DNA from 3 places in the Pseudomonas sp. G3-19 genome. Region 2 is predicted to be linked to each of the others. Evidence: predicted binding sites of a transcription regulator. Region 2 holds the regulator's gene; each other region holds the start of a gene.
The links. Region 2 encodes FliA, which starts transcription of late flagellar genes. Its sites were predicted from a motif close to CTAAAGTTTNNNNNNNNNNNGCCGNTAA; they were not measured.
Positions count from the first base shown of each region.

Region 1: flgM (flagellar biosynthesis anti-sigma factor FlgM) is a predicted target of FliA. The motif match lies at 1,734-1,761, and genes of this name have one in related genera.
Region 3: motA (flagellar motor stator protein MotA) is a predicted target of FliA. The motif match lies at 2,471-2,498, and genes of this name have one in related genera.

Region 1 is NZ_JBMPIQ010000003.1:2,592,089-2,596,222, forward strand. It holds gene ACOYXI_RS11945 (chemotaxis protein CheV) at 1-792, opposite strand, end outside; gene flgA (flagellar basal body P-ring formation chaperone FlgA) at 875-1,636, shown strand; gene flgM (flagellar biosynthesis anti-sigma factor FlgM) at 1,797-2,123, shown strand; gene ACOYXI_RS11960 (flagella synthesis protein FlgN) at 2,172-2,639, shown strand; gene ACOYXI_RS11965 (flagellar brake protein) at 2,732-3,478, shown strand; gene ACOYXI_RS11970 (MFS transporter) at 3,736-4,134, opposite strand, start outside.
Region 2 is NZ_JBMPIQ010000003.1:5,993,216-5,997,349, reverse strand. It holds gene ACOYXI_RS27335 (chemotaxis protein CheA) at 1-410, opposite strand, end outside; gene ACOYXI_RS27330 (protein phosphatase CheZ) at 465-1,253, opposite strand; gene ACOYXI_RS27325 (chemotaxis response regulator CheY) at 1,271-1,642, opposite strand; gene fliA (RNA polymerase sigma factor FliA) at 1,808-2,548, opposite strand; gene fleN (flagellar synthesis regulator FleN) at 2,545-3,375, opposite strand; gene flhF (flagellar biosynthesis protein FlhF) at 3,489-4,134, opposite strand, start outside.
Region 3 is NZ_JBMPIQ010000003.1:4,822,366-4,826,499, reverse strand. It holds gene ACOYXI_RS22040 (toll/interleukin-1 receptor domain-containing protein) at 1-418, shown strand, start outside; gene motB (flagellar motor protein MotB) at 471-1,547, opposite strand; gene motA (flagellar motor stator protein MotA) at 1,551-2,402, opposite strand; gene ACOYXI_RS22025 (HDOD domain-containing protein) at 2,569-4,107, shown strand.

The DNA.
Region 1 (4,134 bases), 3.4 Mb from region 2:
GATATGAAGCTTTTGCATGCGCGGGTCGCTGCGGATCTCCGCCGTCAGGGTGTACCCGTCCATCTCCGGCATCTCGATGTCGGAAATCATCATCAGGAACTCTTCTTCCGGCTTCTTGCCCTCTTCGACCAGCTTGCGCAGGTAATCCAGCGCCTGCTTGCCGTCGTTCAGCGCCACCACTTCAACCCCGATCGTCTGCAGGCAACGCGTGACCTGCTTGCGCGCCACCGACGAGTCATCGACCGTCAGCACCCGCAGCGACAACGCCTTGCTCTGGGTCTCAACATCGACCACACCGACCGAAATCGCCTCGGGCGTCGGCGCCACTTCCGCCAGCACCTTCTCGACATCGATGATTTCGACTAACTGATTGTCGACCCGAGTCACAGCCGTCAGGTAGTGATCGCGCCCCGTGCCCTTGGGCGGCGGATGGATCTCTTCCCAGTTCATGTTGACGATGCGCTCCACCGAGCGAACCAGGAAACCCTGGGTCTTGGTGTTGTACTCCGTGATGATCACGAACGGACTGTTCTTGTCTTTCAACGCCCCGGAACCGGTCGCCATTGCCAGATCAAGGATCGGAATGGTCGCCCCCCGGATATTCGCCACCCCGCACACGACAGGACTGGACTTGGGCATCAACGTCAGCGACGGGCATTGCAGCACTTCCCGCACCTTGAACACGTTGATGCCGTAGAGCTGCTGACCGTCAAGACGGAACAACAACAGCTCCAGGCGATTCTGCCCTACCAGTTGCGTGCGCTGGTTCACCGAATCCATTACACCAGCCATGCCCAGACTCCTACACCAACGCCAAGTGTTGTTGCGACGCACATTCATTGCTAAACGGCACGGCGCTTGCTTTTTAACTCGTATGAACGCTCAAACGACATTTTTCCGACGCCTGACCTCCCGCACCCGCAAAGCGCTGTGCGCGGTGTCTGCCGTCTGCTTCTTCTTCGCTGGCAGCCCTGCCGGTGCTGATACGGTTACCTTGCCTGACATGCTTATCGGCGTCACCCAAGGCTTTCTTGAGTTCACCGTAGAAGACTATCTGGCTACCAGTCAAACGGAAGGCCGCTACGAAATCGAGGTCAACCAGCTCGACCCGCGTATGCGCATGCCTATGTGCGACAAGGAATTGACAGCGTCGCTGGAGAGTCCGGCCCGTCCGCTGGGCCGGGTAACGGTCAAGGTCCGGTGCGAGGGAAGCTCGCCGTGGACGGTGTTCGTGCCCGCTCAAGTCCGCCTGTTTCGCGAGATTGTCACCACCACCCGCCCGCTGAAACGCGCCGGAATTATCGAGCCGCAGGATGTGACCTTGCGTGAACGCGACATCAGCCAGATCAATCAGGGTTTCCTGACGTCGGTGGATGAAGCCATCGGGCAGAAATTGACCCGACCAACGGTCGCCGATCAGGTGATTACCCTGGTGCATCTGGAACAGGCTGAAGTGGTGCGCAAGGGTGATCAGGTGGTCATCATCGCCCGCAGCGGTACGCTCGCTGTGCGCATGCCCGGCGAAGCCCTGGCCAATGGCGGTTTGAAAGAACAGATCCGGGTGAAAAACCTCAATTCCAACCGGGTGATCAAGGCGCAGGTCATCGCGCCGGGCCAGGTGGAAGTGGCCATGTAAAACGCTCAGGCAGAAAACTGGCGCCGGCCTCGATGCTTCCCTAAACTGTGCCGCAGCAGAACACGCTTCGGCACATGCAGCTCATTGCAAAGTGAGCCTAAAGTTTTCCAGGGAATGGCCGAGAACATGGCAAGCGTCCAAATTCCCAGAGGTTTTTAACATGGTCATCGATTTCAGCCGTTTGAACAGCTCCTCGTCACTTACGGGCAGTACACGTACCAGCAACGCCAAGGAAACCGCCGAATCCGGCACCTCCGCGCCGCTGAATACCCAGGCCGAAACGGCCAGTACCGCAAAAAGCGGGGAATCGGTACACCTCAGCAATGAGGCTCAACAGTTGCAGAAGGTCACTGACAAGCTGCGCGATCAGCCTGCCGTCGACAAAGCCCGGGTGGCCGAGTTGAAAGCAGCGATTGCCGATGGCAGCTATAAAGTCGACAGCAACCGTGTAGCCAGCAAACTGCTCAACTTCGAAGCCCAGCGCTAGGCTTTTGCCGGCGCCAGGCTTTTGGACGCTTAAAACCCAAGGCCAGCCATGCACGACACTAATTTATTGCAACTGATCACCGACGACTTTGCTCCAGCTCAACAATTGCTGGAGTTGCTGCAAACCGAGTCCCTCGCTTTGCACGGTCGCGACATGCCTTTGCTCGAAGACATTCTGGCGCGCAAACAGGCATTGATCATTTTGCTTGAACAGCATGGCCGCAAGCGCAGCGAAATCCTCGCCAGCCTCAACCTGCCGCTCGACCGTCAGGGCCTGGAGCAACTGGCCAGCCACTCGAGCATTGGCGACCAGTTGCTGGCCCAGAGCGACGTGTTGACCGACCTGATTGCCCAGTGCCAGGCGGCGAACGTCAAGAACGGCCAGTCGATCCAGATTCAGCAGGCCGCCACGGCCAATCAGCTGAAAATCCTCACCGGGGGCGAGCCGCCAGCGTTGTATGACGCCTCGGGCACTTTCGCCAAACCCACCAAGCCGCGTACGCTCAGCCAGGCGTGAGCCATTCGATGTGCCTGCACTATCAACCCGCGAAACATGCTGGCAAAATGCTGGCTAGTCGTAGTCAAATTTTGTCTGGAGATTGAGAAAACGTGCCAAACGCCCTAAGCGCGGATGATAGTCCGCAGCCACCAAAGGTGCTGACCACGCCCCTGGAAATCTCCAGCAACCTGCGCCAGCTGCAAGAAAGCCACGATCCGCTGATCATCACGTTCCACGAGCGCAGCCAGCGCTTTCAGAGCTACCTGATCAAGGTCGACCGCGATACCGCGACGATTGCCCTGGACGAGATGATCCCGCGCGATGGCGAGCGCTTTCTGCAGGCGGGCGAACCGTTCAAGGTCGAAGGCTTCCACGAGGGCGTGCGCATCGCCTGGGAATGCACCGGTACGCTGAACATTGAAGAGTCCGAGGGCGATCGCTTCTACACCGGTGACCTGCCGACCGAGGTGGTTTACCACCAGCGCCGCAACGCCTTTCGTGCAGCCCTGAAGCTGACTGACCTGGTCAGCGTCGAACTCGGCGGCGAAAAGCTCAAAGCGCCGATCAACGGCAAACTGCTGGATATTTCCGCCACCGGTTGCAAGCTGCGCTTTGAAGGCGACATCACCGACCGCCTGCAACTGGGCCAGGTCTACGACCGCATGATCGCCACCCCGCTGTTTGGCAATCAACCGATCTCGGTCGAACTGCGTTATCTGCACTTCGAAGAAAAGCTCAACATCACCTTCGCTGGTCTGCGTTTCCACAACATCAGCGGCCAGGCGGCGCGCAACGTCGAACGCTTCGTCTATCAGTTGCAGCGTGAAGCACGCCGGTTCGATAAAGACGATCTGTGATTCGTACAGGCAAATAGAAAGGGCAGCCCCTCGCGGGACTGCCCTTTTCTATTTCCATTGTCCCGTCCTGGCCTGGAGATCCCTGTGGCGAGGGGATTTATCCCCGATGGGTCGCGTAGCGCCCCCAAAACCTGCCGATGCGCAGTATCAGATACTTCGCATGCGTTGATTTTGCGACTGCTTCGCAGCCGGTCGGGGATAAATCCCCTCACCACAGTTAAAGCATCATTCTTTGAACAGCCTTACCCTCACCCGATTCAGGGTCTGGCACCACTGATGTCCGGCGTCGGTTTATCCCCCTCATCAGCCGGATCAGCTTCCACCGCCGCTTCAGACTGCACTTCGGGTTCCGGCTCCGGTTCTGGCGTAACCGTGGTCTGCATCTGCTCCTGCACCACCTGCTCATCCACTCGCGGATCGAGTGCTGCCACCAACGGCGAGCTGGACATGCTGTCAGGCATCGCCACGTGGTGCAGCGGCGCGTCGTCGACCTGATGCAGATTGGTCACCGCTTTCGGGCGAATGCGCCACACCAGCACCAGCGCGAAGAAACTGAAAAACGCGTACAGACTCTGACTGCCAAACAGCTTCATCAGCACACCTGCCAGCAGCGGGCCGATGCTCGCACCGACACCGTAGGTCACCAGCAGCATCGC
Region 2 (4,134 bases):
GCCGGGGCTTCGTCGGCCGTTTGCGGCTCGGCCAGACGCGCCAGGGCGGCCAGCAGTTCCGGGGTTGCAGCAGTGATCGGTGCACGTTCACGGACTTCGCTGAACATGCTGTTCACCGCGTCCAGTGCTTCAAGCACCACGTCCATCAGTTCTGCATCAACGCGCCGCTCACCCTTGCGCAGGATGTCGAACACGTTTTCGGCGATGTGACAGCACTCCACCAGCTCGTTGAGCTGAAGGAAGCCGGCGCCCCCTTTTACAGTGTGGAAACCGCGAAAAATTGCGTTGAGCAGATCTGCGTCATCCGGGCGGCTTTCCAGCTCGACCAGTTGCTCGGACAGTTGCTCAAGAATCTCGCCGGCCTCAACCAGGAAATCCTGAAGGATCTCTTCATCGGCGCCGAAGCTCATTAATGGGGTGCTCCTACAGGTCTAAAAACCCAAAAAACCTAAAATTCCAAAACTCTAGAATCCGAGGCTGGATAACAAATCGTCCACATCGTCCTGACCGGACACAACGTCTTCTCGTTTATCGGCATGAATCTGCGGACCTTCACCCTGCGAGAGATGTTTTTGTGGATCTTTTTCTGCAAGCATCGCGGCACGGTCGTGTTCGATGCCCGCAAAGCGGTCAACCTGACTGGCCATGAGGACGAGTTTGAGCAAATTGCTTTCGACTTCGGTGACCAGTTGGGTCACACGCTTGATCACTTGACCGGTGAGGTCCTGGTAATCCTGAGCCAGCAGGATGTCGTTGAGGTTGCTCGACACCGCACGGTTGTCCGTGCTGCTGCGTGACAGAAAACCGTCGACCCGGCGCGCCAGTTCGCGGAACTCTTCAGCTCCGACTTCACGACGCATGAAGCGGCCCCAATCGGTGCTCAGCGCCTGGGCTTCTTCAGCCAGGCCATTGACCACCGGGGTGGCGCTTTCCACCAGATCCATGGTGCGGTTGGCCGCGGCTTCGGTCAGCTTGACCACATAGCCCAGGCGTTCGGTGGCGTCGGTGATTTGCGACACTTCCTCGGCCTGCGGCATGTGCGGATCGATCTGGAAATTGACGATCGCACTGTGCAGTTCGCGTGTGAGCTTGCCCACTTCCTGATACAGGCCGCGGTCACGGGTCTGATTGAGCTCATGGATCAGTTGCACAGCGTCGCCGAACCTGCCTTTTTCAAGGCTCTCGACCAGTTCGACCGCGTGTTTTTTCAGGGTCGACTCGAAATCGCCCTGTGAAGATTCGTTATGCTCCATAGCTCCCCCGCGCGTCATCAGCCGATGCGTTCGAAAATCTTCTCGATTTTGTCTTTCAACGCCTGAGCCGTGAAAGGTTTGACCACGTAGCCGTTCACACCGGCCTGAGCGGCCTCGATGATTTGCTCGCGCTTGGCTTCAGCGGTCACCATCAGCACCGGCAGGTGCTTGAGTTTTTCATCGGCACGCACGTGGCGCAGCAAGTCGATACCGGTCATGCCCGGCATGTTCCAGTCCGTTACCAGAAAGTCGATGCTGCCGCTGTTGAGTACCGGAATGGCGGTAGTGCCATCGTCGGCCTCGACGGTGTTGGTGAACCCGAGATCGCGCAGCAGGTTCTTGATGATCCGCCGCATCGTTGAGAAGTCATCAACGATGAGGATTTTCATGTCTTTGTTCAATTCGACCTCCAAGCAGTCTTAAACGCGCCCAGCACCTGGACGCGCCACTTCAATCAATCGGCGCAGCACTCGAAGACTGTCTGGAGCACAACAGAGCAAGACCGGTGCCGTTCTCACCGCACCAGCCTCGTTCGCAGTGTCCCCACACTGCCTTCAGCGCGCTCGCCACTCCCCCAAACGCCCCCGCAAACGGGCCGCGCACTGGCTGTGTAACTGGCTGACCCGCGATTCACTGACGCCAAGGACTTCACCGATCTCCTTGAGGTTCAGCTCTTCGTCGTAGTACAGCGCCAACACCAGTCGCTCACGCTCCGGCAAATTGGCAATCGCGTCCGCCAGCGCCGCCTGAAAGCGTTCATCTTCCAGATCGCGTGACGGCTCAAGATGAGCACTGGCGCCATCCTCGTGCAGCCCTTCGTGTTCGCCGTCCTGCAACAGATCGTCGAAACTGAACAGCCGGCTGCCCAGGGTGTCATTCAAAATCCCGTAGTAATCGTCGAGACTCAATTGGAGTTCGGCCGCAACCTCGTGATCTTTAGCGTCACGGCCGGTTTTAGCTTCAATTGAGCGAATGGCATCGCTGACCATACGGGTATTGCGGTGAACCGAGCGCGGTGCCCAATCCCCTTTGCGCACTTCATCGAGCATCGCGCCGCGGATCCGGATGCCCGCGTACGTTTCGAAACTGGCGCCTTTGCTGGCGTCATATTTGGTTGAGACTTCGAGCAGGCCGATCATCCCGGCCTGAATCAGGTCTTCAACCTGCACACTCGCCGGCAAGCGCGCCAGCAAGTGATAGGCAATGCGCTTGACCAGTGGCGCGTAACGCTCGATCAACTCGTACTGCGCGTCACGTGCCGACTTCTTGTAGTAGTTCATACCGCTCGCGGTCATAACACAGGCCCTGCTGTTTGCTGCACGAGGCGCTCGACGAAAAACTCAAGGTGGCCGCGCGGGTTGGCAGGCAGCGGCCAGGTATCGACCTTCTGCGCGATCGCCTTGAACGCCAGCGCGCACTTGGAACGCGGAAAGGCTTCATAGACCGCTCGCTGCTTCTGCACTGCCTTGCGCACGCTTTCGTCGTACGGCACGGCGCCGACGTATTGTAAGGCGACGTCGAGGAAGCGATCCGTGACCTTGGTCAACTTGGCGAACAGGTTGCGCCCTTCCTGCGGGCTCTGCGCCATGTTGGCCAGCACGCGGAAGCGGTTCATGCCGTAGTCGCGGTTGAGCAGTTTGATCAGCGCGTAGGCGTCGGTGATCGAGGTCGGCTCGTCGCAGACCACCAGCAACACTTCCTGCGCGGCGCGGACAAAACTGACTACCGAGTCACCAATACCTGCAGCGGTGTCGATCACCAGCACATCGAGGTTGTCGCCGATGTCGCTGAAGGCCTGAATCAGACCGGCATGTTGCGCCGGGCTCAGGTGCACCATGCTTTGGGTGCCGGAAGCGGCCGGCACGATGCGGATCCCGCCGGGGCCCTGCAACAGCACGTCGCGCAGCTCACAGCGGCCTTCGATCACATCGGCCAGAGTACGTTTGGGGGTCAGTCCCAGCAGAACGTCGACGTTCGCCAGCCCCAGATCGGCGTCCAGCAGCATGACCCGACGGCCAAGCTCTGCCAGCGCCAGAGACAAGTTCACTGACACGTTAGTCTTGCCGACGCCACCTTTGCCGCCGGTCACCGCGATCACCTGTACGGGATGCATGCTGCCCATGTTATTTCTTTACCTTGTCTTGCATAGACGGAGGCCACATTACTGGCTGCGCGTTCTCAACCGGAACAATGCATGGCAGACCATCGATGTAGGTACAAAAACGGTTCATTACCTCAGCCAACCTGCTTGGTCGGGCTGTGGTAGATATCAGCGAACATGTCAGCCATGGCTTCTTCGCTGGGTTCTTCCTGCATTTGCACGCTGACGGCGCGGCTGACCAGTTGATGACGGCGCGGCAGATGCAGATCATCCGGAATCCGTGGGCCATCGGTCAGGTACGCGACCGGCAGTTCATGACTGATCGCCAGGCTCAACACTTCGCCAAGGCTGGCCGTCTCATCCAGTTTAGTCAGGATGCAGCCGGCAAGCCCGCAACGCTTGTAACTGTGATAAGCGGCGGTTAGAACCTGTTTCTGGCTGGTGGTTGCCAGCACCAGATAATTTTTTGAACGGATGCCACGCCCGGCCAGACTTTCCAGCTGCATGCGCAAGGCCGGATCGCTGGCCTGCAAGCCGGCGGTATCGATCAGCACCACGCGCTTGCGCAGCAGCGGGTCGAGCGCCTGCACCAGCGACTGGCCCGGATCGACGTGGGTCACCGGCACATTGAGAATCCGCCCCAGCGTCTTCAGTTGTTCCTGCGCGCCGATGCGGAAGCTGTCCATGCTGACCAGCGCGACATTCTGCGCGCCGTACTTGAGCACGTAGCGCGCGGCGAGTTTGGCCAGGGTGGTGGTTTTGCCCATGCCGGCCGGGCCG
Region 3 (4,134 bases), 1.2 Mb from region 2:
GCAGGCCAACATCAAGACTTACCTCGACGTACTCGACCCGGAGTCGCAGACCACCGACGACATCACCGGGGTGATCACCCGCAACATCACCGAATGCACACACCTGCTCGCGGTGGTTTCAGAGAAAACCGCTCTGTCGTGGTGGGTGCCGTTCGAAATCGGCGAAGCGACCATCAGCAACCGCCGGATCTGCTCGTTCCGCACCGGGCCGGCAAAGCTGCCGGAGTATCTGGACAAGTGGCCGAAGCTGAGCACGGCCAGTGATCTGAATTTCTTCATCGATGCCTATCGTGAAGAAGTATCGAGCAAGCGCTCGATGACGCTGGATTCGAGCAACGAATCCTTCAGCGGCACCTATAAGCGCAACGCCGATCTTTTCCATGAACAACTGAAGAACCGGATTCGGCGCGGTTTCTGAGGCCAATCGACAGCCACAAAAAAGCCGACATCACTGTCGGCTTTTTTGTCGCTCACTGCTTCGGCGCAGGGGCCGGTGCAGCGGCTGGCGGAGCTGTTGGCGCTGGCGCCGCAGTCCCCGGCACTGCCGGTTTCGGTGCGGCGTCGTCGAACAGGTTCAAGCGTTCGCGCAACTCGTGCGCCGGCACCGGTTGCTGATCCGCCGGCAGCGCGTTCGGATCGACCGGCGTCGCCGGAGCGGCGCCGTTCTGACCTTCGGCGGCTGGCTTGGCCGCGTCGGCACCTTGCGAACCTTCGATGGCGGCCTGGGCCTTTTTGGTCAGGACCACGATGTCGATGCGGCGGTTGACCGGATTGAACGGGTTTTCCTTGTCGAACAGCGCCGACGAGGCATAACCGACAACCCGCGCCACCTGCGAATCCGGATAGCTCCCGGCCACCAGCGCACGCCGTGCAGCGTTGGCACGGTTGGCCGAGAGCTCCCAGTTGCCGAAATCGCCGGTGCCGATGTACGGCTTGGCGTCGGTGTGGCCGCTGATGCTGATCTTGTTCGGCACCGCTTTGATGGTGTCGGCCATGGCCAGCAGGATGTCTTCGAAGTACGGCTTCAGACGCGCGGAGCCCGAGTCGAACATCGGCCGGTTTTCCGCGTCCATGATCTGAATGCGCAAGCCGTTCGGGGTGATCTCGAACAGGATCTGATCCTTGAACTTCTGCAGCTGCGGGTTCTCGTCGACCTTGTTCTGCAGTTCTTGCAGCAACAGCTCCAGGCGCTCTTTCTCGACCTGCTCGGCCATGCCTTCGACCTGCTCGGTGTCGACCGTGACCTTGTCCGGTTGCGGCTGCGACTTCACCTCAGGGTTGAGGGTGTTTTCCGGCGCCAGGGTCGGCGTGCCGCCCAGATCAATGATGTACGGCGTGCCACTTTCGGAGAAGCCGACCGGGTCCTTGAAGTAACCGGCGATGGCGATCTTCTGCTCAGGCGTTGCGGTGGACAGCAGCCACAACACCAGGAAAAACGCCATCATCGCCGTGGCGAAGTCGGCGAAGGCGATTTTCCACGCCCCGCCGTGGTGCCCACCGGCTATGCGCTTGACGCGCTTGATGATTATCGGCTGATTATTTTCCATGGCTTAGCGACCGCGAACGGCTTGTTCCAGCTCGGCAAAGCTTGGACGGTGCGCCGGGTACAGAACCTTGCGCCCGAACTCCACGGCCAGCGATGGCGGCATACCGGAAGCCGACGCCACCAGCGAGGCCTTGATGGCTTCGTAGACGTTCAGTTCTTCCTTGGCATCGTGCGCCAGGGAATGCGCCAACGGCCCGAAGAAGCCGTAGGCCGCGAGAATACCGAAGAAGGTACCGACCAGTGCCGCACCCACGTGCAGACCGATGGACTTCTGATCGCCTTCACCCAGGGACGCCATGGTCACCACGATACCCAGTACCGCCGCGACGATACCGAAACCGGGCATGGCGTCGGCGATGCCGTTCACCGCATGGGACGGGTGCTCGAGGTCTTCCTTGAGGCTGTAGAGTTCCATGTCGAACAGGCCTTCCAGCTCATGCGGAGCCATGTTGCCGGAGGACATGATGCGCAGGTAATCGCAGATGAACGCGGTCATGCGTTCGTCTTTGAGCACGGCCGGGTACTTGGCGAAGATCGGGCTCGCGGCAGCGTCTTCGATGTCGCCTTCGATGGCCATCATGCCTTCGCGGCGGCTCTTGTTGAGGATCTCGTAGATCAGGCCGAGCACTTCCAGATAGAACGTGTGGCTGAAGCGCGAACTGAACATGCTCAGGGATTTCTTGAGCACGTGCATCGTCATGTAACCGGGGTTGGCCTGGAGGAATGCACCGAGGGCCGCACCACCGATGATCATCACCTCGAAGGGCTGGATCAGGGCGGCAATTTTGCCGTGGGAGAGCACGTATCCGCCGAGCACGCTCGCGAATACGACGATGATGCCGATAATTTTAGCCATAGGTAGAAAGTACTTATTTAAGTCGGGTTCAAGGTCATATTCGGAAGTTAAAAAATCTCTTCTTCTACTTATCGGCAAAACTGCGCCAGACTATAGCCAGTTCAGGCGAAAAGCCAATTTAGCCCATGCCGGGCGCGTCTACAGTCAGTGAAGATCTCGTCCAGACATGGCTAATGAAACGAACGTCCCACACGCAAAACCGACCACGCTCGAGGGCTGGGTCAAACTGCTCGATGGCGTGCGCCTGCCCGTGCCGCAAGAGGCGCACGACAAGGTTTGCCGGGCGATCCGCGACAACCGCAGCTCGTTGCGCGATATCGCCGACCTGATGCAGGACAGTCCGGCGCTGGCCTTGAGCATCATCCGTGAGGCAAATCGTCACACCCACGGCACCATGGCCGCTCCGGCGGAAAATCTCGAGGTGGCGATCAACCGTCTGGGCCTGGCGCGTACCGAAGAATTGCTCGCACGTCTGCCCGTCGAACCGCAGATGCAGATCCCCAAGGCCTTGCGCCAACTGCAGATGATCAGCCAGCACGCGACACAACAGGCCAACGGTTTTTTTGCCAGTCGCCTGGCGCGCCTGTGGCAGGACATTCACTGGGGCAGCCTGTTGTTTCTGTCGCCGTTATGGCCGCTGGCGCTGACGTTTCCCGAATTGCTCGAAGAGTGGGAGCTGCGGGTTATCCACAAGGGCGAATCGGCGCGCACGGTCGAGAAGCAATTGTTTGGCGTGCGCCTGCTGAAGATCGCCGAGGCGCTGGTGCAAGTCTGGCACCTGCCGATCTGGGTGCAGCAGGGTTATAAACTGCTGCTCAGCGAACAGCGCGAACTGGTGAAAGTTCTGCGCATCGCCCGCGACAGCGAACATCCGTTGCGCCAGCAGAATCGCCTCGACGACGATCCGACCCTGCGCCGCTGGCTCAACCAGCCGGCCAACACCGTGTTGCTGGCCAACGGCCTGGCGCTGTCGGCACAACAGGCCTGGGACAGTCCGCACAGCGAGCGCTGGCAGTACCTGACCAGCCTTTATCTGCAAATCTCGATGGACGAAGTGCAGCAGCAGTTGCACCAGCAAGCCGCCAACAGTGCGCGCCAGCATGCCATGCCCGATCTGTGGCACCCGGCCGTTTCATTATTATGGCCATGGGGCACCCATCGCTTGCCGGCCGGGATGCTGCCGGCGGCGGCGCCGAATGCCGAGGATCTGACTCAATGGCGCCGGCAATGCGCCGAACTGCTGGCCGAGCCAAGTCGCTTCACCAATGCCATGAGCCTGACCGTCGCCGCCCGTGATGCGCTGGTCGCCAGCGGCATGCGCCGGGTGATGATTCTGATGGCCGACCGCACGCAATCGAATCTGCGGGTGAACCAGACCTTCGGTTTGCCGAAGGAAGCCGCCGCGCTGAATTTTGTCGTCAGTCAGAGCAAAGTCTTGCAGCGCCTGCTCGCACAACAGGCACAGGTGCGGATCAACCCCGAGAACAACGCACAATTTTCCGCATTGTTGCCGCCGGGCCTGCGTGCGCTGTTCCGTGGCGAGCATCTGTTCCTGCGTTCGCTGGTCAATAACGGCCGGGTGATCATGATCGTCGTCGCCGACCAGGGCGGTGGGCCGTTCGCCGACATCAGCGTGCAGGCTTTCGGCAAAACCGCGCAGTGCATCGAAAAGGCCCTGCACAGCTTTAGCAGCCGTGGCCGATGAGGCTGCGCTACAATCCCCCCCTTTGTG